4 regions of the Nostoc sp. UHCC 0251 genome follow, and region 4 is predicted to be linked to each of the others. Evidence: predicted binding sites of a transcription regulator. Region 4 holds the regulator's gene; each other region holds the start of a gene.
What was found. Region 4 encodes NtcA, which controls nitrogen genes in cyanobacteria. Its sites were predicted from a motif close to TNTGTANNNNNNNNTACANA; they were not measured.
Positions count from the first base shown of each region.

Region 1: the regulator NtcA is predicted to act here: its motif matches at 5,575-5,594, upstream of glnA (type I glutamate--ammonia ligase).
Region 2: the regulator NtcA is predicted to act here: its motif matches at 5,327-5,346, upstream of VB740_RS31960 (cell division protein SepF).
Region 3: the regulator NtcA is predicted to act here: its motif matches at 4,330-4,349, upstream of VB740_RS28555 (DUF3155 domain-containing protein).

Region 1 is NZ_JAYGHD010000292.1:7,696-15,317, reverse strand. Features, by position in the region: gene VB740_RS20460 (hypothetical protein) at 1-371, opposite strand, end outside; gene VB740_RS20455 (hypothetical protein) at 420-605, opposite strand; gene VB740_RS20450 (GTP-binding protein) at 870-2,261, shown strand; gene VB740_RS20445 (Calvin cycle protein CP12) at 2,630-2,890, shown strand; gene VB740_RS20440 (TlyA family RNA methyltransferase) at 2,887-3,705, opposite strand; gene VB740_RS20435 (hypothetical protein) at 3,706-3,867, opposite strand; gene VB740_RS20430 (hypothetical protein) at 4,058-4,333, shown strand; gene VB740_RS20425 (clan AA aspartic protease) at 4,330-4,698, shown strand; gene VB740_RS20420 (hypothetical protein) at 4,693-4,833, opposite strand; gene apcB (allophycocyanin subunit beta) at 4,850-5,359, opposite strand; gene glnA (type I glutamate--ammonia ligase) at 5,718-7,139, shown strand; gene VB740_RS20405 (hypothetical protein) at 7,259-7,459, opposite strand.
Region 2 is NZ_JAYGHD010000380.1:5,372-12,993, forward strand. Features, by position in the region: gene VB740_RS31945 (hypothetical protein) at 232-606, shown strand; gene VB740_RS31950 (RNA helicase) at 825-3,503, opposite strand; gene proC (pyrroline-5-carboxylate reductase) at 3,653-4,471, opposite strand; gene VB740_RS31960 (cell division protein SepF) at 4,599-5,201, opposite strand; gene VB740_RS31965 (YggS family pyridoxal phosphate-dependent enzyme) at 5,586-6,254, opposite strand; gene pipX (transcriptional coactivator PipX) at 6,251-6,529, opposite strand; gene VB740_RS31975 (hypothetical protein) at 6,707-6,934, shown strand; partial or broken gene VB740_RS31980 (hypothetical protein) at 6,900-7,115, opposite strand; gene VB740_RS31985 (energy-coupling factor transporter transmembrane protein EcfT) at 7,384-7,622, opposite strand, start outside.
Region 3 is NZ_JAYGHD010000340.1:3,314-10,935, reverse strand. Features, by position in the region: partial or broken gene VB740_RS28570 (S-layer homology domain-containing protein) at 268-939, shown strand; gene VB740_RS28565 (S-layer homology domain-containing protein) at 1,423-2,664, shown strand; gene VB740_RS28560 (ATP-binding protein) at 2,741-4,093, opposite strand; gene VB740_RS28555 (DUF3155 domain-containing protein) at 4,378-4,695, shown strand; gene VB740_RS28550 (cofactor assembly of complex C subunit B) at 5,145-5,675, opposite strand; gene VB740_RS28545 (PadR family transcriptional regulator) at 5,728-6,075, opposite strand; gene VB740_RS28540 (DUF3611 family protein) at 6,827-7,405, shown strand.
Region 4 is NZ_JAYGHD010000006.1:25,112-32,733, forward strand. Features, by position in the region: gene VB740_RS01690 (SLBB domain-containing protein) at 1-1,440, opposite strand, end outside; gene VB740_RS01695 (ABC transporter ATP-binding protein) at 2,043-3,026, opposite strand; gene VB740_RS01700 (hypothetical protein) at 3,069-3,332, opposite strand; gene hisB (imidazoleglycerol-phosphate dehydratase HisB) at 3,329-3,970, opposite strand; gene fabI (enoyl-ACP reductase FabI) at 4,064-4,840, opposite strand; gene ntcA (global nitrogen regulator NtcA) at 5,220-5,891, shown strand; gene VB740_RS01720 (DUF3084 domain-containing protein) at 6,060-7,550, shown strand.

The sequences.
Region 1 (7,622 bases), on a different contig from region 4:
AAATAAAACTGATATTCCTTTTCAATATCAGTTTCTTTAAATCTCATACCTGTAGGCTCTAGACAGGTATTTAGCAGCATATAGCTACAGGCACCAAAAGAATCAGTTATCCATAATCTTCTAGCTTTATAAAGGCTATCCCCATACTGAATATTAAAGGCGTACTTAAAAACTTTCAATCTATTTCCATTGATTATTTCAAATTTACCAGGGAGATAACATTTCCTATTTTGTATATAATTTTTAGCAAAGTCTTTTGAATCGACTCCTTTAGCTTCACAGAGCTTACAAACTACAAACTTCATTTCACCTTCAAATAAAATCCATTGAAGGTTATATCTTTTAATTAGAAAACTTAATTGTTCTAACACTATTTTTTACGATAAGTTTTATGATGTCTATCTAATAATGGTTAGCCTCTAAGTTTCCTCTTTACCTTCTACATCTTCTTCCTCATAACCTTCTGGATAATAATCAAAGATATGTTGCCAGATTTTATTACCCTCTCGCTTGATAACATAACCATCAATAAATATTTCATCTCCATCTTTTAGTTCACAAAGTAAGGTCAAATATTTTATTAAAGCATGAAGGTTGACTTCCATAATGACTCCTTGTTTATATTTGTGTAATCAAGTTCAATTACTTAACGCTATATAAGGTGACAGACCTTTCAGTAAGCCTGGGAAAGGGTCTCTAAACTAAAGGAGGTACATTTGCTCCTTTACAGGTCTTATGCTTAAGAAGGGACTGCTGTGAGTACCCCTTTATTCCTTTATCAGTTTGAGCATGTTTTGAGCATCTGATGGAATTAGATCAAAATGGATATGTAGCCTGTTGTTTGTCCAACCTTGAATCAACCTAACTTCGTGCGAAATCTGCAAGAAACCCATTTAAATCGTGCCCGCGCTAGTCTCAGACAAGCGCTGTCTTGGTATGGATATCTTCGTAAGTCAGGGCAGCTTTCATCCAACCCGGAATTGGCAGGTTTGTTGAAACCAGAATTGGAAGCTTTGAACTCCACACTCAACAAGCTGGATTCTAACGTCATTAGAATTGCCGCTTTTGGTTTGGTGAGTCGCGGTAAATCGGCAGTTTTAAATGCCTTATTGGGAGAGAAGATTCTGCAAACTGGGCCCCTAAACGGTGTCACTCAATGGCCCCGTTCCGTCCGTTGGCAGCCAGGGGGTAAGGTGTTAGTGGAGTTAATTGATACCCCCGGATTAGATGAAATTGAGGGTGAATCACGGGCGGATATGGCCCGAGAAGTAGTGCATCAGGCTGATTTAATTTTGTTTATCGTGTCTGGTGATATCACGCGCACTGAGTATCAAGCACTGCTGGAATTGCGTCAAGCCCAAAAACCCCTGATTTTAGTATTTAACAAAATAGACCTTTACCCAGATACAGACCAGGGAGCAATTTACCAAAATTTGCAACAACTCGGTACAGGGCATCACGCCACATGCTCCACTTGGGGAAACCCCAAGACCGCAGTGGCTCCTCAAGCAAAACCTCTACTACCTGATGAAATTGTCATGGTGGCGGCGGAACCAGCACCAATGGAAGTGCGGGTTGAGTGGTCTGATGGGCGTGTTAGTTATGAATGGGAGACACCGCCACCGCAAGTAGACGAACTAAAGGAGACAATTCTGAATATTCTCAATCGGGAAGGGCGATCGCTTCTGGCTTTAAATGCACTGATCCAAGCACGAGATGCAGAAGCCGCGATCGCTCAAAAAACCATCGACTTACGCGAACAAGAAGCTGAAGATATCATTTGGCAATTTACCAAATACAAAGCTTTGGCAGTAATGCTCAATCCCATCGCCTTCTTAGATATTCTTGGGGGAACTGTTGCGGATTTGGCTTTAATTCGCGCCCTAGCTAGATTGTATGGTTTGCCGATGACTAGCTACGAAGCCGGGAAAATTTTAAAAACGATTTTATTTAGTTCTGGTGGTTTGCTACTGGGAGAATTAGGTAGCAGTTTGCTTTTGGGTGTAAGTAAAACTACTGCCGTGATAACCAGTGGTGACAATCCCAGCAATATTACTGCCTTTGCTGGCAGTGCGATCGCTCAAGCTGGTATTGCTGGTTATGGTGCATACTCCGTTGGCAAAGCCGCTCAGGTGTATCTCGAAAAAGGCTGCACTTGGGGACAGTTAGGCGCTAGCAGCGTGATTCAAGAAATTCTTTCTCAAGTTGACCAGAATACAATTCTGTATCGCTTGCGACAAGAGTTAGGCATTAAATATTGAGAATAAATAACAATTGTTTCCCTTTTGTTGCTGTTTATAAGTGTTTATCAACTTCTATCAAACTCTTCTGACAATTGACTGACATTCCGAATTTAGAATGCAAGACTGAAAACATAACCACCTCTACTAGTGACTCCAACTAGTGGAATTTCCCTAGCTTTTTAAATCAAAGATGACAAGAGGGCAATTCCCACTCAAATTACCTAAAAAGATGACGGTGTTTACCACCACCTCTTATGGGAAGCCTATCTAAACTGGAAATGTGAGCAAGGCCTGTCTTGTTGCTCCAACTAAGAGGGTGAGCTTCCTGGGGTCATTGAAAGCTCACAGTTAATATCTATACTCTGTCAATTAAAGGTAAAAGTATCATGACAACTACTCTAAACTCATTTGAAACTGCTGGGGCAACAAATCTTGAAGAAGCTATTACTGAAGCCATTACTGAAGCGCGTACAACTTGTGAGCTAAATGGCAGTGATTCTGCTGGTTGTGCCGTAGCCTGGGACATTGTGGAAGAATTACAAGCTGAAAAAGCTGATCAACAGCAAGCAAAATCAAAGAAAACCTCTTTGGATAATTACTGCGATCGCCATCCAGATTCCGTAGAATGTTTAATCTACGACCTTTAATTCTTCCGTAAATCAGTTATTGCTGATTGCGTTATTTGCTTGATTGCTTCTAAATCAAGTGGTGGCGTTTCACTTTCCATTCCCAACCACAAAAGATATTCGATATTCCCAGCAGGGCCAGTGATCGGCGACCAAGTTAAGCCTTTGTATTTCCATCCTAATTCGTGGGCTGCTTGCAGCACCTGAAAAATGGCATCAGCTTGGTCGTTTGGATCGCGCACAACACCTTTTTTACCCACACGGGATCTGCCGACTTCAAACTGTGGCTTGACTAACAATACAGCTTCTCGGTTAGCTTGAGTTAGTTGCCACAAAGCAGGCAGAATTTTTGTTAAAGAAATAAACGATACATCGACCACCGCCAAATCAGGAATCGGGTCATTTTCGCCATATAGCTCATCTGGTCGTAGTTGCCGTAAATTGGTACGTTCCCGCAAAATCACCCGCGAATCATTTCGCAACCGCCAATCAACTTGCCCGTAACCGACATCAATTCCGTAGACTTGTTTTGCTCCAGCTTGCAAAAGACAATCAGTAAAACCACCAGTAGAAATCCCACCATCTAAACAAATACGCTCCGCTACCGGAATGGCAAATACTGATAAAGCTTTGGAGAGCTTTTCACCGCCTCTAGAAACAAAAGGCGATCGCTCTTTAATATTTATTTGAGCAGTAATATCAACTTCAGTCCCAGCTTTATCAACTAACTGCTGATTAACAGTAACTTCCCCCGCCTGAATTAGCCGTTGTGCTAAAGCGCGAGAAGCACATAAATTTAACTCTACTAATAGTGTGTCGAGTCGCTGTTTAGCCAATTAAATAGACTCTCCTGGTAAGATTAAAGCCAAAGCACGATTGATGATTTCTTCCCGGTTCACAATTTTTTCTAATTCATGGGCTTCATAACGACCTTCTTCTACTTTTAAGCAAGCCTCATCAATGGCATTTAAATAGGCTTCTGCTAAGATTTCTAACAATTAATTCTTCTGGTGTGAGATAATAACCCTCCGCTTTATGCCGCTTCTAGTTCAAATAAGACAAGCTAATGCGTTTAATCTATGAGCGATCGCATTCCTTAGCCAGTCGAATTCAACTGTTAAGTTTAAAATAGACGCCAAAGGACTTTTTCTTTCCTAACCAGTGGTTTAAGACTACGGAATATTTATTATGCCATTAAGACAACCTCGTTACAGCAAAGAAGAATTTGCTCGTCGCGGTGATGAGATATATGACTTTCAAGTGCGCCCACAAGTCGAAGCAAATAATTATGGCAAGATTGTAGCGATCGACATCGAGACAGGTGGCTGGGAAATGGATACTGATGAAATGAATGCCTCGAAGCGTCTTGAAACTCGCTACCCAGATGCACAAATCTGGTTTGTGCGTGTTGGCTCTCGCTATGTCCGTCGGTTCGGGGCTGGGCGCATCCACAAAACAAAATGATTATTGGAAGTGTGAATGCTGACTACGAGCCAACTATCGTTCTACGTATTTGTGGTGCTGACGCTAAAGTACATGAGCAAAGCGCCATTGTTGATACAGGTTTTAACGGTTGGTTATCCTTACCGCCAGATTTCATTGCTGCATTAGAGCTACCCTGGAAAAGGCGAGGACGAGCAATTCTAGGAGATGGTAGTGAATGTGTGTTTGATGTGTATGAAGCTATTGTTGTCTGGGATGAGCAATTACTAACCATTCCCATTGATGAAGCTGAGTCAGATCCACTTGTCGGTATGTCACTGATGGAAGGTTACAGATTAACGGTAGAGGCAATCGAAGGCGGTGTTGTTAAACTTGAGAAATTATGAGCAGTATAATGAGCGATTAGGAGTGATCGCTTTGTACAGCCTTTTCAATGCCTGGTAGAGTTCACAAAAAAGCGATCGCTCTTTACCAACACAGACAAAAGTGCGATCGCTATTTATATATATCGGGGCAGACACCTTGCCCACTTACAATCTAAATATCCTGTTCGCTCAACTCGCGTGTAATGTGATCAAAAGGTTCATCCACAAAAGCAGTATTAGCCACACCTGCTGCTGCTACTTGCTCCTTAATTAGATCCTTGAGAATCTGGATACCGCGAACCGTAGGACCAATAGGCACTCCTAGAGAATTGTAAGTTTCCCGTAGCCCTTGTAGCACTCGTTCATCCAACACATTTGTATTTCCTGCAACCAGCGCATAGGTGGCGTAGCGCAGATAGTAGTCCATATCGCGCAGACAAGCTGCATAACGACGAGTTGTATAAGCATTTCCACCAGGACGAATCAATTCTGGCAGTTCTTCAAACAACCTCAAACCAGCTTGCTTGACAAGTGCAGCCGCATTAGAATTTATCGCCGCCGCCGCTTGTACTCGTGCTGTACCACTGTCAAAGTAAGACTTTAGGCTATCGATCGCATTCCGGTCAAAATACCGACCAGCTAAGTCATAATTCTTAATTAAACTTGTTACCGCATCGCGCATTCCTTCTTCTCCCAATCATTGCTATTTATGGTTTGATATTTATTTGGCTGCACTTATGCACCAGTAAATTTTTGTGCTATTAAAAATAGATTCGGCACAAAAACAATTTATCCACTATCTATGGATTCTATGCCAAAGTTGACCCCTATATGATGAACTTTCCAGTTTTGTACAGATGATCCCTGAAAGGTTAATATAACCTGATAATCCAGATATCTGTAGCACAAACTACAAAATCAGCTAATGTCTAGTATTTAAGATATTTCTGGTGTGTCACGGTCTGATTGAGATCAGCAGGGTTAGGATGCAATGTAAGATTCTGGTTTTACTTTAGGAAATTGGTAGAGAAGGAGTAACAATGACGACACCCCAAGAACTCTTGAAGAAAATTCAAGATGAAAAAATTCAACTGATTGATCTCAAATTCATCGATACAGTAGGGACTTGGCAGCACCTCACACTGTACCAGAACCAAATCGATGAGACTGCATTCACTGATGGCGTAGCTTTTGACGGTTCCAGCATTCGGGGTTGGAAAGCGATCAACGAATCGGACATGACAATGGTACTCGACCCCAACACTGCTTGGATCGACCCATTCATGGAAGTGCCAACACTAAGTATAATTTGTAGTATTAAAGACCCCCGCACGGGTGAACCGTACAACCGTTGCCCACGCGTTATTGCCCAAAAAGCAATAGATTACTTGGTTTCTAGTGGCATTGGTGATACAGCCTTCTTTGGCCCTGAAGCTGAGTTCTTTATTTTTGATAGTGCTAGGTTTGCCCAAAATGCTAACGAAGGCTACTACTTCTTAGACTCCGAAGAAGGTGCTTGGAATTCCGGTAAAGCCGGTACAGATGAAAAACCCAACTTGGGTTACAAACCACGCTTCAAAGAAGGTTACTTCCCAGTCGCACCGACGGATTCTTTCCAAGATATCCGTACAGAGATGCTGTTGACAATGGCAGAATTAGGTGTGCCCATTGAAAAGCATCACCACGAAGTTGCTACTGGTGGTCAGTGCGAACTAGGTTTCCGTTTTGGTAAGTTGATCGAAGCGGCTGACTGGTTGATGACTTACAAATATGTCATCAAGAACGTTGCTAAGAAATACGGCAAAACTGTCACCTTCATGCCAAAACCAATTTTTGGCGATAACGGTTCAGGAATGCACTGTCACCAGTCCATCTGGAGAGACGGCCAACCTCTGTTTGCAGGTGATAAGTATGCTGGTTTGAGCGACATGGCGTTGTACTACATTGGTGGCCTTCTCAAACACGCACCAGCATTGTTGGCAATTACCAACCCCAGCACCAACTCATACAAGCGCTTAGTACCTGGTTATGAAGCTCCTGTTAACTTGGCTTACTCCGAAGGAAACCGTTCTGCTTCTATCCGTATTCCTCTATCTGGTAAGAACCCCAAAGCTAAACGTTTGGAATTCCGTTGTCCAGATGCTACATCTAACCCCTACTTAGCATTTGCTGCAATGCTTTGTGCTGGTATCGATGGCATCAAGAACAAAATTCATCCTGGTGAACCCTTAGATAAGAATATCTATGAACTTTCTCCAGAGGAGCTTGCAAAGGTTCCCTCAACTCCAAGTTCTTTAGAACTGGCATTGCAAGCACTAGAAAACGATCACGCTTTCTTGACAGAATCAGGCGTATTCACGGAAGACTTTATCGAAAATTGGATTGACTACAAGCTTAACGAAGCCAAGCAGTTGCAGCTGCGTCCTCATCCCTACGAGTTTTACCTCTACTACGATGCTTAATTCTTAAGTACCGTATCTATCTAAATATATAAGTTTTGCCACCCTAGAGGGTGGCTTTTTTTTCCAAAGTTGTCGGTTGAAATATTCACTCAAAAAATCAACCTTAAAACTCTTCAAACTTAGCTCATAGAGGCATGACTGGGCCCATAAATCATCCGACTGTTAGCATCTACCTTGCCTTGAATCGGGTTCCAGTAGTGGGATGCTTCTTCAGGAAGACCAAGTTCTTGTGCAGCCCGCATCAGCATTGATTGTTGGCGATTCTTGACTTGCTGATGTTCACGCACCATTAACGCACGAGATTTATCTGCGATAGACATAACCATAGTCCTCTCTATTTTGTGAATATATAATTATTGGTTTTTCTATAAACCAATATAGCAAAGATTCTGTAACATAAGCTACTATTTACAAAAATTTATATTTGCCTTTGCTGACAATATTAGGTATTTTTCCCCAAAGCTCGAAAAATCCTCCCTAATC
Region 2 (7,622 bases), on a different contig from region 4:
GTTGATAATTTAAGAATGAGAATCTATATCAGGTTTATTGCTCTTGGCTTAACAGGCAATAGGCAACAGTAAAGAAGGCGTTTTGAGTTGTAAGGAGTTTTTCATCAATCAAATATGAGTCCTATATATGGAACTTTCTTAGCCAACAAGTGTCAAGCTAGAGGAAATTCACTTGAAGTTTGAAAGTGAATCGCATACCCTAAACTAGTAGACAATTTTCTCAAGGAATTTATGAACAAAAAAATTATCTTGAATTTGCTTTCCAGTTCCTCAATTTTTGTGTCGCTGATGTCTACGTTGGCGGTATTGAATCCTGCCCATGCTAGTATTACTCAGCGATTAATGCACACACAAGATGGTCGTACCTGTATCACTAACCCACATGGTGGAAAAGATTTTGTGTGCATTCGAGATTCAGAGAGAAAGCAACCATATACCTCTACACGTTCATCAACCATTGTCACATCAGCATCAGATGAGAATATTGCTATGTTGAACTTTACTGAAGAGGAAAGTGATGCTGCAATTCAGACATTTGGTTGTGACTGTCCATACTGTGTAAATTCTTTGCGTCAGTTGCGCGGTACTGGAAACTTAGTGTACTAAGATTGAATAGCGCTGATGGCGACTATAAATTCTGTTAGATACACATGATTAATCACGTATAGAAGATATACGAAACTAAAAAAGCATTTTTAACTAAATATTTGGCAAAATGTAAATTCATTTCTGAGGGGTTTGGAGTAGTACTAAAAACCCCTCAAATTAATCTTGACGAAGAGGACGCACAAAGAGAAAAAGACGTGGAGATACACAGACGCAGTTTATTCAACCACCTCATTCACAGGGAATCTATCAATCAACTGCATCGCCCGATAGGCATTACGCTGGAAAGAGTCTGGCAAATGCGGAACGTGGGGTATTTGCGATAATAAATCCAACGTCCGCCGGAGAATTCTCACCACATCGCCTTCATCCAAGGTGGTGTTTTCGCAGAGTTCTATCCATTCCATTCCTAGCGCCCATTGTTCCACGATCGCAATTAACTCAAATTCCAACCATATAGGCAGCGCCACGTTATACCGCCGTTGTAGTTGGAACATTTGGCGACGAATTCCCCGCAATTTTGCTAAGGCTTCTGCCACTTCATTACTAAGCTCAAAATTAACCTTGCTATCTGGACGGGGGGTTTCCATCACCAAAGCGGCGGCGGCGGCGGCTAAATGGTGCGGATCTAAGTTGTCCAATTCACCACTAGCGAATACTAAACCCAACCACAATTCATTCTCGCCCCGGATGGCAGCAGCAATTCGCCCTAATACTGTGGGCACTAAGTTATCTAAAGCGCCAAAGTGTTGCAGAATTGAGATTAAATTGAGAAATTCTTCCCAATGACGTTGTGACTGTTGCTCTACTTGCCCTTGCAATTGTTCGAGTTCAGCTTCTAGTTCAACATAGCGGGCCCGGCGCTTGAAAAGCGTCGCAGCATTGCCTGATTGATGTAGGGGGTGAGCTTCTAATTGCTCTTGGACGGCAGCAGTGCGACTGAGTTGTTCTGCTACTTCTGGTGCCAGATGCAATGATTCTAGCGGATTGGGAATACGCGTAGCGATCGCAAATGTTTGTTCGTTACCACGGCGCGACTGCCCTGGCTTCAAAGGCATCTCTGGCGGTGGTAATACATCAGGTGGCACTTCAATTCGCGGTAGTTCGGCATACAAATCGACTACATCCCCTGTGGTTGCTACATACCAACGGTTATCGTGCCCCAAGCATACCAAGTAAGGAGCTTGACCAGAACCCGGCGATTTCCCCACTAAAACTGCGGTTACGGGTGTAGACACTGTGATGTTTTTGCCCTTGAGACTCAACAGAGTTCCTGACACAGCAAAACCCAACATCATCCCCAATTCTTCTTGTCTGTCTTCCTGCGCTTGCTCTTGCAAGGTTTTCAGGATCTGGCGTTCCACTTTTAGGCGTTGCCGCAATTTCTCATAAATAGCCAGTTCATTTTCATCAACTGCGGCGATTTGCTCATGAAGTTGAGCTAATTGGGTTTCGAGTTCGGCAATCTCATCGTATTCTGGCCGTAAATGCAAGGTGGCCATGTACTGCCCAAAACTGCGTTCTATGAGTTCCCTAGTTTGCTCTAGGGTATGGGTTTGCAGCAAGTTGAGTACCATGCCATAACTAGGCGTAAACTGGCTAACGAGGGGATCTGGCTTAGATGTTCCTAAATACGCGGCTTCTTTAGCTCCTTCAAAGGGAGTTTGGACTGTCACCACATGACCTTGTTTATCCATCCCTCGGCGGCCTGCTCGTCCCGCCATTTGCAAGAATTCGGAAGCGTTCAACAAGCGGTGTCCAGTATCGGTACGCTTGGAAAGGGTGGAAATCACCGTTGTCCGGGCGGGCATATTAATTCCCGCTGCTAGCGTCTCAGTGGCGAATACTACTTTAATCAACCCCTGCTGAAATAGTTCTTCTACTAGCGCTTTCCAAGCAGGCAAAATTCCGGCGTGGTGGGCAGCAATTCCCCGGTACAGGGGTGCAATTTGTCCAGAACGCCCTGCTTCGGGATTACGGGCTAAAAAGTCATCAATCTGTTGCCGTAAAATCTGGGACTCTTCATTATTTACCAACCATAAATCACCGACTTCTGCCACTGCTTTATCACATCCCCGGCGACTGAAGATGAAGTAAATGGCTGGTAGCATATCCCGTTGCTCTAACTGGCTCAAGGTATAAATTATTCCAGGAGCCTCAGGCCTACCACTTCTCCCTTTCTCCCTTTCTCCCCCTCTCCCCTTCTTCTTCTGAAGAAGGCGGGGGTTAATTTTGGTTTTGCTATCATTCAGCAGGGGAAATAACCCTTTGGGATTGCAAAAGTGAAATTCCAAGGGAACTGGGCGAAAATCGGAGTAAATCAGGTCTGTTGGGCCATGAACGCGATTTAGCCAGTCGGTGAGTTGATCGCTGTTGGCAACTGTTGCTGAAAGGGCTGCCAGTTGCACTTCACGAGGACAATAGATGATGGATTCTTCCCAAACTGTACCGCGCTGGCGATCGTTCATGTAGTGACACTCATCAAGTATCACCGCTTCAACGTCTACTAACGAGATGCCTATTTGCCCAATGGGTGTGCCATAAAGCATATTTCGGAAAATTTCTGTGGTCATCACCAAAATCGGTGCATCTCTGTTAATGGAAGCATCTCCAGTTAACAGTCCGACTTGATCAAACCCGAATTTTTCCCGAAAATCGCGTAATTTTTGGTTTGACAGCGCCTTCAGGGGAGTAGTGTAAAATACACGTTTTCCTCGCGCTAGGGCGCGATAAATGGCGTATTCTCCGACTAATGTTTTGCCCGAACCTGTGGGGGCACATACGACAACTGAGCGTCCGGCGTTCAGGGACGCGATCGCTTCTTTTTGAAACTGATCCAGATCAAAGGGGAATATAGACCCTAAGTCAAGTTCTGGAGACGGTGCAGGATAATTCACTCAATCACATTTGCAACCAGATTGTTTACTATACTAACGAGTCTTTTGTCAACTTCGTTAGAGAGAGAGGGGAGTAGGGGACTAGGAATAGAATAAATTTTATTGAATTTTCCCCACTCCCCACTCCTCATTCCCCATTCCCTACTTTCTCATTTTCCCAGTTCTTGCGATCGCTGTGTGGCAGCTTTTACTGCTTCAATTAAAGCTGAACGGAATCCCGCTTGTTCTAGTTTGGCAATTCCCGCAATGGTTGTACCACCAGGACTGGTAACGCGATCTTTGAGTTCTGCTGGGTGCATTTTGGTTTCTTGCAACAGTTTCGCTGTTCCCAGTACGGTTTGCAAGGCTAGTTGATTGGCAATTGCTCTAGGTAAACCTGCGGATACTCCGCCATCAGCAAGTGCTTCTACCAAGAGCGCCACGTAAGCTGGGCCGCTACCAGATAACCCTGTGACTGCATCCATTAGCCCTTCTGGCACTTCCACGACTTCGCCCACAGCAGAAAAAACTTGCTGTGCTATTTGGTAATGCTTGGCATTGGTATATGCACCTGAACAAATCGCAGTCATTCCCGCTCCCACTGTTGCAGGGGTGTTGGGCATTGCTCTAATAACTGGCAATTGCACAAATGCAGCTTCCAGCTGGCTTAACGTTACACCCGCTAAGATCGAAATGATTAGGGGTGATTGTTCTTTATTAAGAATATCAATATTTGCTAATTCTTGAGCGATCGCGCTAAACACCTGCGGTTTCACTGCCAAAAAGATAACTTCTTTGACTTGGGCGAAAACCTGGCTATTATCCGTTGTCACTGCAACATCGTATTGCTGTCTTAAAAAATCTAGCCGTGAAGATAGCGGTTCGCTAACTATGACTTCTGATGATTGATAAATTCCACGCGCGATAAGGCGGGATAAGAGCGCTTCTCCCATTACCCCACCACCAATTAAGCCAAATTTTATAGTCATTAGTCATTAGTCATTAGTCGTTAGTCATTGGTAATTAGTCATTAATCGTTTGTCATTTGTCACCATGAGCAAAACCCAGGACAAATGACAAAAGACAAAAGACAAAGGACTAAATACTAATTTAACTTTATTGTGCCATCCGGTTAGTTTCGTTGCCCCAAGTTTGATTTGGAGAACCTGTAGGACGAGAGGGACGTGCTGGCGGTTGTGGTACTTCATGAAGAACGCCACCTTGGGTGCTAACTTGGACACAGCTTGGTGTAAACAAAAAGATGCTCTCACCGATGCGCTCTTGATGTCCATCTAATGCGTAAGTACCACCTGCAACAAAATCTACTGCTCGTTGAGCTTGATCCGGGTCCATGATTGTCAGATTTAATACCACTGACTTGCGTTCTCGCAACGCCTGAATTGCCTGGGGCATTTCTTCAAAGGTGCGTGGTTCGAGTACTAAAACTTCCGAAATTCCGTTAATTGCTCCTGGCATACCAATCACATTCCCCATTGGCTTTGAACCTGCTGTCATATCATCTCCCATTGTAGGCACTGGTTCCCGCCAGCGTCGATTTTGAGCAGTTGCGCTCTCCTGTGGTGCCGGTGGTTGGGGATTTTCTTGCTGATACAGGTTTTGGTAATTATTATCTGTTTCTGGTTCTTCTTCGTAATACTCGTATTCCACTTGCTCATTTAGACCCACAAAGTCTCTGAGTTTGGAAAAAATATTGTTCATTGTGTGTGTACTCTCCTGGTGCGAATAGCCTGTATTGACTTGGCTGAGGATTAATTGAGCTAAGAATAATGCCTACGGCGGTAAACTACGCTACATCGGTGGATACTCTAGCAAGGCTCTTGCTATTTGTAACCTATACTACTGGTTTTGGCGATGAACTGACACTTCTTGGAAAGGTCTGTGCATCGCCTAAACATAATAATGAGTCAAGATTATATCCTAAGGTTTGTCCGAAGGAAAGCTCTTTGTACCCTATTTTGCCTTGGCGATTGCTCTTGTCAATACTATATCCTTTGTTTCCAATTGCACCAGTCTGTTACAAAATTGTTGTCATCAAATTCTGATCTGTATTAATACTGACTTACAAGATTGATGACTAATAGGCTAAGAGCGATCGCCAAACAATATTGTTCCTAATCGTACCATCGTTGCGCCTGCTTGCACTGCCAGTTCGTAGTCGCCTGACATACCCATAGACAAGTGTTGCATTTTAATATGCGACCAGTTTTGTTCCTGGATTTTCTTTGCTAGTTCCCGATTGAGAGTAAATACACTTAGAATTTCGGGATCATTTAATCCTGAAGGGGGAATTGTCATCAAACCTTGAATTTGTAAACTTTTGTATTGATTGAGTGTGGGTAAATCAGCCAAAAGTTCTGGCACACTCCAACCAGACTTATTGGGATCAGGGAGAATTTTCACTTGCAGGCAAACCTGGGGACTCACTCCTAGCTGTTGCGCCAATTGATCTAAACGCTGTGCCAGCTTCAAGTTATCGACGGAGTGAATCCAATGGAATTGCTCGATGGCTTTTTTGGCTTTATTACTTTGCAAATGTCCAATAAAGTGCCAGGTAATATCCGGTAAGTCTTGCAACTCGGCTTGTTTGCTGGCGGCTTCTTGGATACGACTCTCCCCAAAATCACGAATTCCTGCGGCATAGGCAGACCGAATGGCCTGGGCAGAAGCTTGCTTGCTAACAGCAATCAATCGGACTGAAGCTGGCAGTGAGGAGCGAATGGTAACAATACGTTCGGAAATCGAACTATTCATTGGAAGGTGCGTTGGAAAACACTCTGAAGCTGATCGTACTCCTGAGAATGCCCACTGCGCCGCAGGGTACGTAAGCGATTTTCCAACATCATTCTAGCCTCAGTCCGTCCTAAAGACTGGAATTTAACACCTTTAACGTCATTTGCGACCAAAAAAAACAGGCGCTGGGCATAAAGTGTGGTGAACAAATCCTGGTTCTCATCAACCATACAGATTTTGTAGAGTAAACCCCAAGTTGGATGGTTTATGTAAGTTTCTGCGTTTTCTGGATTCATTTAAGAGTCAAGGTGTAGTCAAGGTGGGAGTATGTATATCTTTTCGCAGTGAATTCCAAACATTCAGACGATAATACCAACATTCGTCAGAATATTTGCTTAAAATGCAAAACTGCGGTTACGAAGACCTTGATCTAGTTTCTAATCGGCAGATGAAGCTAGTGGTAGTGAAGCGAAATGGTACAACAGAAGCCGCGAAGCGTAGATTCAGAGAGTAGACGCTGGTTGAGAAACATCACCATCTGCTTTGGTGACTTCAATTTACCAATTTGTTGGGACAAGGCACAAAATAGTCCTGAGCCTCTGGTTGGAAGTTCTGCGTGGCAAGGGAAAACACCCTTTGAAGTTCCCAACGCCAACAGCCAACTTTTCAACTCCTTTCCATACTGCCACAACTGTGGCTAAATGGCACAAAATAGCTGAGGGAATAAGTGACTGGGGATTGGGGGCTAGAAAGAAACATTTTCAGCGCTGCCAATTGTGTCTGGGCTTTGTGCAGAGATTCATACCACTCTTTCTCAGGATCGCTGTCTGCGATAATTCTTGCATGAACTTGTCCCCAGACGGTGTTGAGTGCCCAGTAGGGAGTTCATAAATTGGTTGAGCGCGATCCAAAACTGCCAAACCATCTGGTTCATACCAAAAAGCTACGATAAATGGCAGGGGATCAATTTTATTATGGAGTCAATGTTCAATTTTCCATGCCACATTATATTCTAGCTAATCTAACCAACGCCGATGAAGGGGAAATGGAGAAGCATTAGATATCTGGTGAAAATGAATGTAGAGACGTTGCATTGCAACGTCTCTACAAGGGTTTCAGGTAACGCATAATTAATTTCTGGAGATGTCTATTAGACCTTAGTTCCTATAGCTAGGCGTATTCCCCAGAATAAAATTAAAGTTGCGATCGCAAGCCAGTCACGCCCTTTAAATCGTAAGTCGTGCCACTGCACTCGATGCTCGTTGGGACTGGTAAAACCCCGCACCATCATTGCATTCGCCATTTGATCGGCTCGTAAGAGCAGATTTTCTAACAGTCTCTCTGCGACTGTCATCCAAACTTTGAATCCTCCTTTCAATCCCAGCTTTT
Region 3 (7,622 bases), on a different contig from region 4:
TTAAGAAACATTCTCTATGGTTTTCCTGGCAAGAATATTAACAGTAACTATAAAACTAAAAACGTTGTTTATGACTATAATCTCTACATTAATGCTTCTAAGATAAGTGTTAAAGGTCCTAACGACGTTGTTGCGGACTCGCAATTTTTAAGTAAGCATCCCACTATTAAAAAAATATCTAGCAATTGGAAATCAAAGCTAGATAAACAAAATCCGCCAACGCGGAATAATGTACAGTCTAAGTCGGCAAGTTTAGTTTGTGAGCCAATGACTTATACTTTGCAAAGCAAACCCATCCAAGCGGGATGCTCCCCGACATCTTTAGCTCAAACTCCTGCTTCACCTTCGGCTCAAACTACTGCTTTTTCTGATGTTTCATCTAACTATTGGGCGGCACAATTTATTCAACAATTGTCAGGGCGAGGTATAATCGCCGGATTTCCTGATGGTAGCTTCCGTCCTGAAGAACCTGTGACACGCGCTCAATTTGCCGCTATGCTCAACAAAGCTTTCAAAAAAGCACAGCAACGGCAGGTAATCAAATTTTCTGATGTGCCAAGCAACTATTGGGCATCCAGCGCTATTGGGCAAGCCTATAGTATTGGTTTCTTATCTGGTTATCCTGGTAATCGCTTTCAGCCTAACCAGGCTATTCCCCGTCAGCAGGTTTTAGTTTCTCTCGCTAACGGTTTGGGATATACTGCCAGCGGCAATACCGAAAGCACTCTGAAGTATTTCAACGATGCCTCTAAGATTGCTAGCTACGCCCGTAACCCGATCGCAGCAGCAACTAAGAAGCAAATTGTGGTGAACTATCCTAATGTAAAGTCCCTGAGTCCAACCGCAACTGCTACTCGCGCCCAGGTAGCAGCTTTGATCTACCAAGCATTGGTTAGTTCTAAGCAAGCCCCAGCAATTAACTCGCCTTATATCGTGTCAGACCCTAGTAATTAACTGTCTGTTGTGACTTTAATCATCTCTGATATAGCAATCCTAAATGAATTGTGAAAATCGAGAGACTCAGATCCCCGACTTCTCAAAGAAGCCGGGGATCTTATTGTTCACGACTGATTTAGGACTGCTCTAGGCGATCGCAACTTCAACGATAGTAGGCGATCGCCTTTATTTTTAAACCTAAAAAATCTATTTTCCAGCAACTATTCTATCTCTGTATCGTCTCATACAGTATTCATATTTTTTAAAATGCTTATTTAATAGCCTTCATTGGTAATAGGTTGATTACACTATTACCTATTATTAGCTATTTTGAGAAGTATTTTTTTGATGTTTTACTATTTAATTTGCCAGTATATCGAAAGTAATAGTTTTTACAGAAAATAGAAATATTTGGGAACTTAATACTTCAGCAAAGGTCTAATTAATTAACAACAAAAAAATAATTGTATTGGAGTTAAAAAAATAATGTTTAATTTAAATCGTTTGCAATCTGGAACAGCTGCACTTATGGCTTTAAGCGTCACAGTCGGTACTGTAGCGCCTTTCATTACAGCTTCACCATCATTTGCTCAAACTACTTTTTCTGATGTTTCATCTAACTATTGGGCAGCACAATTTATTCAACAATTATCTCAACGAGGTGTAATTGCCGGATTTCCTGATGGTACTTTCCGCCCTGAAGAAGCGGTGACACGCGCTCAATTTGCCGCTATGGTCAACAAAGCTTTCCAAAAAGCACAGCAACGGCAAGCAATCAATTTTGCTGATGTGCCCAGCAACTATTGGGCATCCAGTGCCATTCAACAAGCCTATACCATTGGTTTCTTATCAGGTTATCCTGGCAATCGTTTTGAGCCTAACCAAGCTATTCCCCGCCAGCAGGTTTTAGTTTCCCTCGCTAACGGTCTAGAATATAGTCCTAGCGGCAATACCGAAAGCACTCTGCAATATTTTAACGATGCTTCTAACATCGCTAGCTATGCCCGTAGCCCGATCGCAGCAGCAACTGAGAAGCAAATTGTGGTGAACTATCCTAATGTGAAGTTCCTGAATCCAACCGCAACCGCTACTCGCGCGCAGGTAGCAGCTTTTATCTACCAAGCATTGGTTAGTTCTAATCAAGCCTCAGCAATTAACTCGCCCTATGTCGTGGCTGTCGGGTCTACTAGCCCAACGCCTGTATCGGTAACAATTCCCCAAGGAACTGCTATCCCTGTGAAGTATGACAAGGCAGAAAAAATTCTGGTTACAAAGGATGAAACAGCGCCCTTGACATTGACAGTATCCCAAAGCGTGGTTACGCAAGAAGGATCTGTAGTGATTCCTGCTGGTAGCCAGGTTATTGGTCAACTCAAACCTGCTACAGGTGGTTCTCAATTCGTTGCCGAGAAACTAGTTTTACCCAGTGGTCAAGAGTATCAGCTTAACGCTAGCTCTGAAGTGATTACCAAAACTGAAACCGTCAACAAGGGTACTAGTACTGGTTCAATTATCAAGAATACTGTATTGGGCGCAGGGGCAGCAGCTGCGGTATCTGCCGTCACAGGCGATCGCGCCATTGCCACAGAAGAAGTCTTGGGTGGCGCTGGTATCGGTGCATTGATTGGTTTGTTCTTCGGCAGAAATAGCGTTGACTTAATCGCCATTGACCCAGATACCGATTTACAAATGACAATCAATCAAAATCTGTTGGTTTCAGTAAGATAGTCATTGGTCATTGGTCATTAGTCATTGGTCATTGGTCATTAGTATTTACAAATGACAAAGGACAAAGGACAAAGGACTAATTTTGAACTTCTGGTAACCAAATAATAAACGTAGTTCCCGGCGCATCGGGTGAAGTTAGCTTAGAGTTGATTGCAGGGCTGAAAACCTCGATTTCGCCCTGCATTTGCTCTATTAATTGTTTTGCGATCGCTATTCCCAAACCTGTGCCGGGAATTTCTGTTTGCGCTTGTACACCTCGATAATGCCGTTCTCCAAGATGCTCTAAATCTTGGGGTGGAATGCCAGGCCCGTTGTCGCTGATCACAATTCCTTGAAAATTAGCCTTTTCTTGCCCCGCCTGAATTAAAATTTTGCCACCAGTGGGAGTGTATTTCAAAGCATTATCGATGATGTTAGTTAATACCTCTCGTAATGCTTTCACGTTGGCACGTACTAAAGGTGAATTCTGTTGAATTTCAGTTATTAGTTTTAGCTTTCGCTCTTGGGCGATCGCTTTGGCTGATATTAATAATGGTTCTAATATATCTGCTAACGAGCAATCAACTGCTTTATCTCCCGTTCCCGGCAATAATAACGGCGGTTTAGCGTCTTTTTGGATAGTTGCTTCTACAAATACTTCTTCAGGAAGATGTAGTGGTGCTAAATCTGCCTCTGTCAAATCAATTACTTGATCAAATTGTTGCAGTAATTCTTGGAGGCGATCGCTTTCCCGCACAATACTAGTTGCCGCATCCCGATTGGTATCTCCTGGTCTGAGTCGTTTCAATAGCAGTTTGCCAAAAGTCCGCAATGCCGTTAATGGATTACGAAACTGATGCAATAGGTTATCCAGCAAATCTCGCTGTTTTTCTTGGAGAATTTGTTGTTCATGCAACTGCTGCTCAAACCATGCTCGCCGCTGATCTAAAATACAAGCGATCGCTAATGTTTGGGCTATTCGTTGAATCTGACTTTCTTCGTGTTCATTCCATGCCCGGTCTTTTCTACCTGTCACCAATAACCCCATCATCACACCCTCATAAACCAGAGGTAAAACAATTTGGTTCCCACTAAATAGGTATTCCTCTTTTAGATGGGGTTGAGACGCACCTGGTATCTCAGGCTCTTGTGACGAGGTTGGAGATTCTGATCCTGCTGTCAATAACCTTCTTTGTTGATTGGGTAATATAAACACATTTCCAACTTGAAGTTGCTTGTATGCTGTCGCCTCAGCAGTTTCCTCTCCTGGTGGTAATAATGCTGTTTCTGGGTAAATCACTACAGGAATCAGTTTGGCCTCACCTGAAGGAGTCTCTACCAATTCTTGTGTCAGGTACACAATACTTAAAGTTGCTCCTAGCCCTTGGGTTAGAAGTGCTATTTGCTCTCGACACAGAGCAAGAAAATCTGAACTGGCAGACATTAACATTTTTTAGCTTTTGCTCAAGATTACAGATTTTGAGGCATGATTAAGAGAGGCTACTTAGTTTTTACCTCACTCATTTAATAAAGCTTAACTAAAATCTTTTTAGTGATGGTTTGTACCAAGGGATTATATCCTTAGGTGATCTTATTTTCTCTAACTTCAAATATATTAATTTTTTTAGATTAAAACCTTGAAACCTATTGATATTTTGAACTAGAACTTATATAATGGCGACGGATTTTGTAGCTATCACTACAATCTATAGCTTGAAAGAGGAGGACAATAGGTTGGCAAGGAGACGCAAAAGGAAAAGTCGTCGTCGTCAGGAAGGACGGCGTATTTTGGAACATGTGCCTCAATATAGCATCGAAAGTGGTGAAGAAAAACCTGTGACAGCAGCGAGAAGATTCATTCAAGCTGAAGGTATTTTGCCACCTGCATTGCTACTCGTAAAGCGAAACGAACACACCACAGATCGTTATTTCTGGGCAGAAAAGGGACTGTTTGGTGCTCAATACGTAGAAGAAAACCATTTCTTGTTTCCTAGCTTGAGGGTATTAGAACCTTCGCCTGGTCAAGAACCTCTTGCTTTAGCTAGTCGGTGAACCATAAACGGTCATCTTACGCATTGAATGTGGCTCCTGACTATCATTAACGGGCAAAATTGCTAAGTTTATGCAGAATTTAATTTTTTTTTAGTTTGGAGCTGATTTGCTAGTAAGGCTAGCCCAGGTAGTTGGAAAGTTAACTTGTCTCAAACCACGCTATGTTGCATGGATTGATTCTATTTTGACTATGCAGAAGGGAGTAGGTATAGAGCCAAGCGCGTCCAAAAGCGCTAGTGAAGTTGCGCTCTTATGCCGTAAATTGTCAAACCTTGCTCTGTCAACAATTTAAGTTAATGAATTTAAATTTTTCCCCACGATTTTCGTCGTGGGGAAAGCTGACAAAGCAGAAGTCTTGATTTTCTCCTTCCTACTTTCCATTACCTAAAGAGTAGGTCAGTTCAGAAGTCTGCATATCATAGTTAAGAGATGGTCATAAAAACCAACATTTATTCACCAGCTTTGAGCTGTAAAGTTCTCTGTAACTCGCTGATTTCATCTCGGTGGGCAACTACAGTGATCTTACTTGAGGAGGTTTGTTCGCTCTGAGTTGTTTCTACTTTGAGCGACACCTTCTCAAGTCTTCCAGATTTTTTCCAATAAAATAGACCACTCAAAGGCGACAACAGTACCATAGCGAGAATAAAGGTACTCAGGTTAGGAAAAAGCAGGTATACGACTAGTGATAGACAAACAATACCAGTCGCTGCCAGCAGAGTTAAAAATATAGCTAAGAACCAACTGGGGCGAACAAAACCTTCAAAAGTCACTTTGTTCTGTTCTCGGTTTACCTCTGCCACTCGGTAAGAGCGTAAGCGAAAATACTCTTTTAGTTGAGACATTAAAGCAGCTTCGTCTTGCTCAGATACCAGTTGCGCTGTTTCTATGCGGTCTTTAGTCGAGGCACGAATAAAGAAAAACAGCCCAACCGATAACAACAAGGTTAGCAGGAACGTAGATGGCAGAATAGCAGTATCCATAACTAATTGTTACTGTTTGGCTGGAGGAGACTTATTCATTATCAATTATTCGTTACTTTGTCCTCCTGTTAATGTAGTCAAGCCATTGAAAAGCTAAATCCTGCGCTTGAACTTGCCATTCTGGAGAAACTTGGTACATCCGCCTGGGGCGTCCTCGTCCTTCCAGTTTTTTCCAATATCCAGTGATTGCCCTTTGATCTTCCAGAAATTTGATTGCACTATAAAGTACGGTATCCGAAAGCCTATAGGTAGGATATTCAGTTTCTAATTGCTCAATCAACTCGGTTCCGTAGGATTCACCTTGTAATAAAACAGACAGTATGTAACAAACTGCTACTTCCTGACAAAGGTAAGTTGGCGGAGGATTTTCAAAGAATTGATATATATCCTCAAGTTTCATGGTTAGTGAATGGCTAAAAAAATGCCTTAGGGTAGGGTCTACAATCCTTGTAGTCAGTATATAGTGCTACTACTAAGTGAATAGTGTATATAAAGCTACTTAGGCTAGAATTCCAAAGCGTAAACACTAAATGCTCACCCACGCCTTTGAAGTTGTGGGAAGAGTTTGCAAGTTTTAGGAGTACAAAATACTGTACCCCTACTCAAGCTCGATACTGTGTGGTGAGGAGCTAACAGAGAGTGGCAAAGTCACTGTCTTGGTGTTAAGTGATGCCGAGCTAGTTAGAACTGCTTAAGCAATAAAATGCCATCGAAGAAATTTTACAGGTAAAATGCAATTTTGTCTGTAAAACTTAATAAACACTTTGTTTTACAATGATTTTCCCAACGCAGATTCTAAAAGCTTAAGCTAAGGCATATTTCTGGGTTAAAGCTCCTATGTCTGTGGACATATTTAAGCAGTAAGTATTACTGATTTGTCCCATTTGGTAGATGTAATAGTAAATTGATCAAAGAAGACATAGAGACTAGAGCATTGATTCAGTAATCAAAAACGTAACTCCCCCAACCCCCACTCCTCGCTTTGGGAGGCAAAATCTCTTCCCAAAGCGAAAAGGGGCTGGGTGAGAGGTTCTTCCAAGATTACTGATTTGGTGTTCTAGGAGAGCTAGAGACGTGAAGCGTGATCCCTCTCAACAAAGTTCTCCCTGTCCCCATGTTATTTAATCAAGCGCCCAGCACATTAGTGAAATATGTCACAGACTCCCGATGCTCCATCATCTTCCTCAACTCTCCGGGCAATTGCCCAAACTTTTCGCCTTACAGGTTGGATTAGCTTCTGGATTCAGCTAGTACTAGGCGTTGTTTCTAGCATAATTGTGTTGCTGTTCGCCATCTTCAATCAAAGAACTGGCAGTCCTAGTAATAATCCTGGGACTGGCTTTGGCGTATTTTTAGCAATTTGTGGACTGGTTGTTTTGGGCGGGGGCATTTATTTAGCTTACCGTTACACTAGAATTGGCAAGCAATTAGAATCCTCCAATCCCAGCAACCGCCCTCGGAAAAGCGAGACTGTGCAAGTATTACGCTTAGGGCTGTGGGTGAATTTAGGAGGAACGCTGGTAACTCTTTTGGGAGCGCAAGCGATCGTAGGTACACTGGTAGCAAGATCCATATCTCCCCAAGCTATAACTACCCAATTTTTTGACCCTACCCGGATTATTAGCGGTCTAGATATGCTTGTGGTACAGGCAAACACCAACACTGTCTCAGCGCATTTTGCAGGGTTGATTGCATCACTATGGCTACTCAATCGGATTAACCGACCTTAATCTAAGTGCTAATTTTTCAAGAGTCAAAAGAAGTTAATCATATTTTTCCGAAACATTTCTTAGCCCTGGCAGTGATGCTAGGGTAAAATCTTGATTCAGAGATTGATTTTTCTAATAAACTTTTTTTTTCAGTTACAGCAAAGCAAAATTAATATATGCTAAATGCTGATGTGTTAACTGTATTGACAGGAAGATTTTAGGCTAAAAACTGAGAAAA
Region 4 (7,622 bases):
AATAACACCCAAAGGTCCAGTTATAGTGTTTGTGGTATCGCCAGTTTTAGCTATACCAGATCGGTTAACTACCACAACATCATTATTACGGAGTATAGGATTAGTTTGCTCATTAATCCCAGCGGAGAAATCCACTTTTACTATACGTTTCGTGACAGAACCATTAGGGTTGAGGCGAATCAAATCAACAGCACTACTACTAGCTCTCGCATCATTAAAGCCTCCAGCAGCGAGTATAGCTTGATTTAAAGAGCTATTCGGCTGAACGTCTGTTAACCCTGGCTTTTTAACTTCGCCTACCACACCAACTTGAATGCGTGCAGGAGATAAAGTAGTGGTAGCTAATTGAGTGGCTTCTGCGGGGTTGATTTCAGTTGCCGTCGGAATAACAATCGTATCTCCGTCTTGCACAATAATGTCTTGATTGGCATCACCACTCTGCAATAATTGCCAAAGATTGATATCTATAGCTTGTTCTGAGCCAGTTCTTGTAGGTCGGCGTAGCTTGAGATTACGAACATCAGCCTGTGCTGTAACTCCCCCAGCCAGTTGAATAACTCGTGTCACATTTGGTAAACCATTGGGAGTGGTAGTACCACTGTTAGCGGCTGCGCCCCCCTGTGCATCTGTGCTGGCTGGGGTGACAAGATACGAACCGGGACGGTTAACTTCACCAATAATTGTTACCGTGCGAGGTGTGGTTTGGCTGGCGGCAAAGTTGGATGCAAATATATTGCGAGATTCTGCCACGTTGAAGGTGGTTGCTGTTGGCACAACGATGGTATCTCCATCTCGCAAGGTAATATCCTGTGATAACCTGCCTGTTTGGATGAATTCCTTCAAATTGACGGTGACGGTTTGCTCTGAGGAGCGTCCTACTTTACGCCGTAATTGAACTTGAGTAACATCCGCAGCCAGGGTTACACCCTGCGCTGTTGTCAATGCGGCTAGTACAGTGGGATATTGTACGCCTGGATTGTCTCCCGCGCCTCCGCTCAAGTTCAGGGTATAAGCTCCTGGACGTGTTACCTCTCCAGCAACGGAAACATTTATCGGACGAGGCGATAACAAATTGACTGATATTAAAGGACGTTTGAGGAAGCGAGCATATCTTCTGGCAATTTCGTCAGCAGCCTGTTCAGTTGTTAGACCGAGGACTGACACACTGCCAATTAAAGGTAAGTTGATTGCTCCACCTGGGGGAATTTGATATTCGCCTGTATATTCAGGTACTTCAAATACATTTACACGGATGCGATCGCCGCCTCCTAATGAATAATTAGTATCTAATTGTGTTTGTGTACTTGGTGTTTGTGTTGTTGGTGGTAGTGGTTGTCCCTGAGCTAGACTGACAGATGGCACAACGGCATTGACAGCAGTTAACAAAGCCACACCCACAACTGGCTGAGTTAGGAATTTAAACAAAGTTGTGTTAAGCATATTTACCTGAGACTCTGAAACTACGATCAATAAAGTACTGTCTTAACATTTTTATTTTGACTATACCTAAGTATTCAAGTTCCCCGACACTCTTATTTTCCTCGAAAAGTGTCATTTTCCGGAGTAAATTTATCTATTGAATTTGAATTTTTAGTGAAGTTAATCTAAAGTTCACCCAACTTGAATATAAGAGTTATCAAAAAATATTAGGACTTATACCGTTTCTTTGTGAAGCTGCATATATTTACCCCCCGGCTACGCCGTCCCCCCTTCACAAGGGGGGACTGATTATGTGCATCTTCATACAGAATTGGTATTATGCAAATAAACACAGTTTATACAAGAAATTATTGTTAACCAATAAAGTACTTACGAATAAAATTTTCTTGCCAAAGTCAATTTTACGACATTTAAACCGTGAATTTAAATCTGCTTGAACTAACCAAATTCTGAACAATTTCATTAAATAAATACAAATAACCCTAAAAAGAGATTGGAATTTGATTTTTTGTAGCTTGGTTTGAGAAAGATAAACTCAAAAAGCCATAAATTATGGGTTTAGTTTCTCAAGCCTACCCAAAACTTCCTATTTGGCAACAAGATTAATTAAGCGAGTTATTTTTCTGTTCAATTTGTTGAATAAAAAACTCTTCTAGGGAGTAACGCGACAAGTTCATGGCAATAATTTTACCCTCCATGAGACGAAGACTAGCGAGAAAATCATAGTAATCGTCTTGTAGTGTGCCCTGCCAGGAACCATCAGGTTCAAATCTGAGAGTGGGTATCCATTTTTTGAGAATTTCCCAGTCACCACCTTGACCTTTTACATGATATGTGTCGTTTTTACCTAAGAGTTCATTCAGGGAACCAGAGCAAATTAATTCACCTTGAGCGAGGATAGCAATGCGATCGCAAATCTGTTCTACTTCACTAAGAACGTGGCTGTTAAAAAAAATCGTTTTTCCGGCGGCTTTTAGTGCCAAAATAATTTCCCGCATTTGGTAGCGTCCCACTGGGTCAAGACCAGACATCGGTTCATCCAGAAAAACCAAATCTGGCTCGTTAATTAGTGCCTGTGCCATACCGACACGCTGTAGCATTCCTTTAGAATAGCGACGCAGCAGCTTTTTGCGGGCATCAGCTTGGGATAGACCCACTAATTCCAGCAGTTGGGGAATGCGTTGGCGTTGTGTACTTTTGGGAATTTGGAATAGCCCAGCGGCTAGCTGCAAAAATTCCCAGCCAGTGAGATAGTCATATAAATAGGGATTTTCCGGCAGATAACCAATATGTTGCTTGATAGTGCGATCGCCTAGTGGCTCACCCAATAATAATCCTCGTCCAGAGCTAGGACGAATAATTCCCAGCAATAATTTTAACAGGGTGGTTTTCCCAGCACCGTTTGGCCCCAACAACCCAAAGGTTTCGCCTTTATAAACTGTTAAAGAACAGTTTTTGAGAGATACGACTTTTTGATTTAGCCAAAAACCAGTGCGATAGACTTTTCGTAACTCAGAAGTCAGGACTACTGGCGCAGTGTCAGTCGTATTAAGTTGAGAATCAGGGTCATCTGCAACAGACTTCATCTCGGTTCAATTACTAATTACCAGCTTGGTATTAATTACAAGTTACCCAGTAGGCTGATAATAACCATCACTGAGCAGTGTGTCAATTATCGGGGAATGGGGAATGGGAATTGGGGACTGGGGACTGGGGAATGGGGAATGGGGAATGGGGAATGGGGAATGGGGAATGGGGAATAAAGAGACAAGGGGACTTGCAACAAATCTTTCCCCTTGTCCCCAATTCTCCTTGTCCCTAAGTCTTCTTGCCAATGCCCAATGCCCAATGCCCCATGCCCAATGCCCAATATCCAATTTGACTCCTTTCATAGAACGCCTTTAGAACTGGGAATTAGACCAGCACGACGAGGGTCAATTTCCACCGCCAGCCGTGTTGCTCTTGCAAAGGCTTTAAATGTTGCTTCAATAATGTGATGGGAATTAATGCCATCCAATTGCCGAATGTGAAGTGTCATTTGGCTATGGTTCACGATTGCCACAAAAAATTCGCGTACTAGTTGGGTGTCATAGGTTCCTACACGCTGGGTAGGGATTTGCAAGCCGTAGCTGAGGTGAGGACGTCCAGAAAAGTCTAACGCTACCTGAACTAAGGCTTCATCCAGTGGCGCAAGAAAATTACCAAAGCGGACAATCCCTTTTCTGTCTCCTAGTGCTTGGTTAAAAGCTTGCCCTAAGGTAATACCTACATCTTCGTTGGTGTGATGGTCATCAATTTCCCAGTCTCCCTTGGCTTGGACATTTATATCAATCAGCCCGTGGGAGGCAATTTGATGCAACATGTGATCTAAAAACGGAACACCTGTTGCTGCTGTGCAAGTTCCTCTACCATCTAAGTTGATCGTAACTTGCACATCAGTTTCACCAGTGGTGCGGTGAACAGTGGCAATCCGAGGGGTTGTATTTAACTGGTCGTAGCTTGAATTAATTTGACGATTGGTTGTTTGCATAGGGAATTGGGAATGGAGAATGGAGAATGGGGAATGGGTAAGAAGAATTCTTCACTTACTCCCCACTCCCTATTCCCCACTCCCCAAATTATCTTACATTCCCATGATTTCATATCCTGCATCTACATATAGAATTTGTCCGGTAATACCACTGGACAAATCACTACACAAGAAAGCCGCAGTGTTACCCACTTCTAGTTGAGTGACGGTGCGTCGTAGGGGAGCTACTTCTTCTACATGATGAATCATATCCAAAATCCCACCCACCGCTGAAGATGCCAAAGTACGGATGGGGCCTGCGGAGATGGCATTCACGCGGATATTTTGCGGCCCTAGTTCAGCGGCTAGGTAACGCACACTCATTTCTAATCCCGCCTTGGCAACTCCCATGACATTATAGTTAGGGATTGCTCTGACACCGCCTAAATATGTGAGGGTGACGATACTACCTCCCTCAGTCATCAAAGGTTTAGCTGCACCACTTAACTGCACCAGCGAGTAGGTACTAATTTCTAAGGCGGTGTTGAAGCCAGAACGAGAAGTCCCGCTAAAATCTCCACTCAAATCGTCTTTGCTGGCAAAGGCCAAACAATGGATGAGGATGTCTAGCTTTCCCCACTGATTACGGATTGTGTCAAAGGTAGATTGAATCTGTTCATCATTTTGGACATTACAGGGAAGAAATAAGCTGGGGTTGAGGGGTTCTACCAACTCCGCAACTTTTTTCTCCATCTTGCCGCGTTCATCCGGTAGGTAGGTAATACCCAGGTTTGCTCCGGCTTTATGCAGCTGTTGGGCGATGCCCCAGGCGATCGAGCGGTTATTGGCAATACCTGTAACAAGGGCATTTTTTCCAGTCAGATTTAGCATAGAAATTGTTAATGCGATCGATCATTAGGAGCATACTAGAATCTGAGCCACCTTTTGTCTTTGTTTTATACAGGATTTGCAAAAATGAATATTGATAAGGGTGTTTGCTAAGACAAAATTATTGATTTTTCCTAAAGATTTTCTCAAGATATCTTTATTTGTTCTTTAAAAAACCTTTTAAATAAAGCTATTGGAACTACTTATCAACAATTAGTAGCTGAAAGGATCAACAATTATGTATCATAATAAACAAAGAGTTATGAAGAGATTGGTTTGAGTATAGGAAAGTACAGAAAGGTTGACGGTGCTATATTCATTTTTCGGGTGTATTCTTAGGTAATCAGTTTTTGTTTTTCCGGCATTGGGTAGGGGAAGGGAGATGATCGTGACACAAGATAAAGCCCTAGCAAATGTTTTTCGTCAGATGGCGACCGGGGCGTTTCCGCCAGTTGTGGAAACGTTTGAACGCAATAAAACGATCTTTTTTCCTGGCGATCCTGCCGAACGAGTTTATTTTCTTTTGAAAGGTGCTGTTAAACTTTCCAGGGTGTACGAGGCAGGAGAGGAAATAACGGTAGCGTTGCTGCGGGAAAATAGTGTTTTTGGTGTATTGTCATTGCTGACAGGAAATAAATCGGATCGGTTTTACCACGCGGTTGCATTTACGCCTGCGGAATTACTGTCAGCACCAATTGAACAGGTGGAGGTAGCACTTAAGGAAAATCCAGAATTATCAATGTTAATGCTGCGAGGTCTGTCTTCGCGGATTTTACAAACAGAGATGATGATTGAAACTCTCGCCCACCGAGATATGGGTTCTAGGTTGGTGAGTTTTTTGCTAATTCTTTGTCGGGATTTTGGTGTTCCTTGTGCAGATGGAATCACAATTGATCTGAAGTTATCTCATCAAGCGATCGCAGAAGCAATTGGTTCAACTCGTGTTACCGTTACTAGGCTACTAGGGGATTTGCGTGAGAAAAAGATGATTTCTATTCACAAAAAGAAGATTACTGTGCATAAACCTGTTACCTTAAGTAGGCAATTCACATAAATGCAATTGGAAAAAGGGGAATCGGCACGTGTTCTATTTTCAAAAATGACACTAATAGCTAGAGGTAAATCTAAAATTGAGTAATTTCAGCTATTGCCAATTTCCACTTCTTTCCAGACAATGCTTAAAAGTAGTAGGCTGTATCTGGAAGGATTTCGGTAGCTAAAGATGACCACCGGATACATCCTCATCGCAGCAATTTTAATCTTGGGAGGCGTAATTGCAACCGTGGGCGATCGCATCGGCACACGAGTTGGCAAAGCCCGCCTCTCACTTTTTAACCTTCGTCCGAAAAATACTGCTGTAGTGGTAACTATTTTTACGGGCGGTTTGATTTCAGCATCAACCTTAGGAATTTTATTCGCTGCCGACGAAGGCTTGCGAAAAGGAGTCTTTGAGTTAGAGGATATTCAAACAGACCTCAGACAGAAGCGGGAACAGTTAAAAACCGCAGAAACTCAAAAAAGCCAGGTAGAAAGCGAGCTAAACCAAGCAAGAATTGCCCAAGCAAAAGCACAACAAGACTTGCAGGCAATTAATAAATCTTTGCAAGCGGCCAATGCCAAACAACTCCAAACACAAGCTCAGTTGAACCGCACCATTAGTCAACAAGCCCAAACTCAAACTCAACTCCAACGCACTCAAGGTCAGCTAGGACAAGTTGTAAGTCAGTACCAAAAAGCTATAGCTGAATTGCAAAGCGTTTACAATCAGAGAAAAGAGCTACAAGCGGCAGTTGAGCAACTGAAGACAGAACGTCAACGATTGTACGCTGAAGCTAAAAAAGCTATTGACGAAGCCAAAACAGCAATTGAAAAACGCGATCGCGAACTTGCTAACCGTCAAGAAGCCGTAGAACAACGCGATCGCAAAATCGCCCAACTAGATCAACTGATTCAAAAGCGTAATGTAGAAGTTGCAGCGCGAGAGAAAGTGATTGCCAAACGGGAATCGCGCCTCAAAGAATTAGAAGCACAACAGCAGCAACTAGAACTTGAAGTTGCAAGGTTAGAAAAATATTATCAGTCCTACCGCGACCTGCGTCTAGGTAAGCTGGCCTTAGTTCGCGGTCAAGTTCTGGCCGCGGGTGTAGTTCGTGTTACGCAACCTACTGCTGCTCGTCAGGCAGTGGAACAACTTTTACAAGAAGCTAACCGCAATGCCAACCTCGAATTAAGTGAGCCTGGCGCAAATCCTGCAAATGCAGAGCTACTACGCTTCACCCAGGAGAGGGTTGAAAAATTGAGTAAGCAGATTGAGGATGGTCAAGAATACGTGGTGCGAATTTTTTCTGCTGGTAATTATGTCAGGGGAGAAAAACAGATAGAGTTTTTCGCCGATACAGCTCGGAATGAATTGGTTTTTTCGGAAGGCGCAGTGCTGGCCACAACTACTACCGATTCCAAAACCATGACATCCTATCAGTTACAGCAACGGCTGGAAATACTGATTTCTGCTTCTCAATTTCGGGCCCGTAACGCCGGAATTATCGAAAATGTCCAAGTAGACGGTACTTTTCTGCGCTTTGTCAACCAATTAAGACAGTACAATCAACCATTGGAAATCAAAGCGATCGCAGCAGAGGACACTTATACAGCCGGGCCATTGAGAGTCAAATTAGTGGCAATAGTCAACGGACAAATTATCTTTAGTACTTAAAAAAGTATTTGCACACTGTTATTAGTAAGATTTAAAGATATTGAACAGCAGCCAAAATAGTTGCTGTGATTG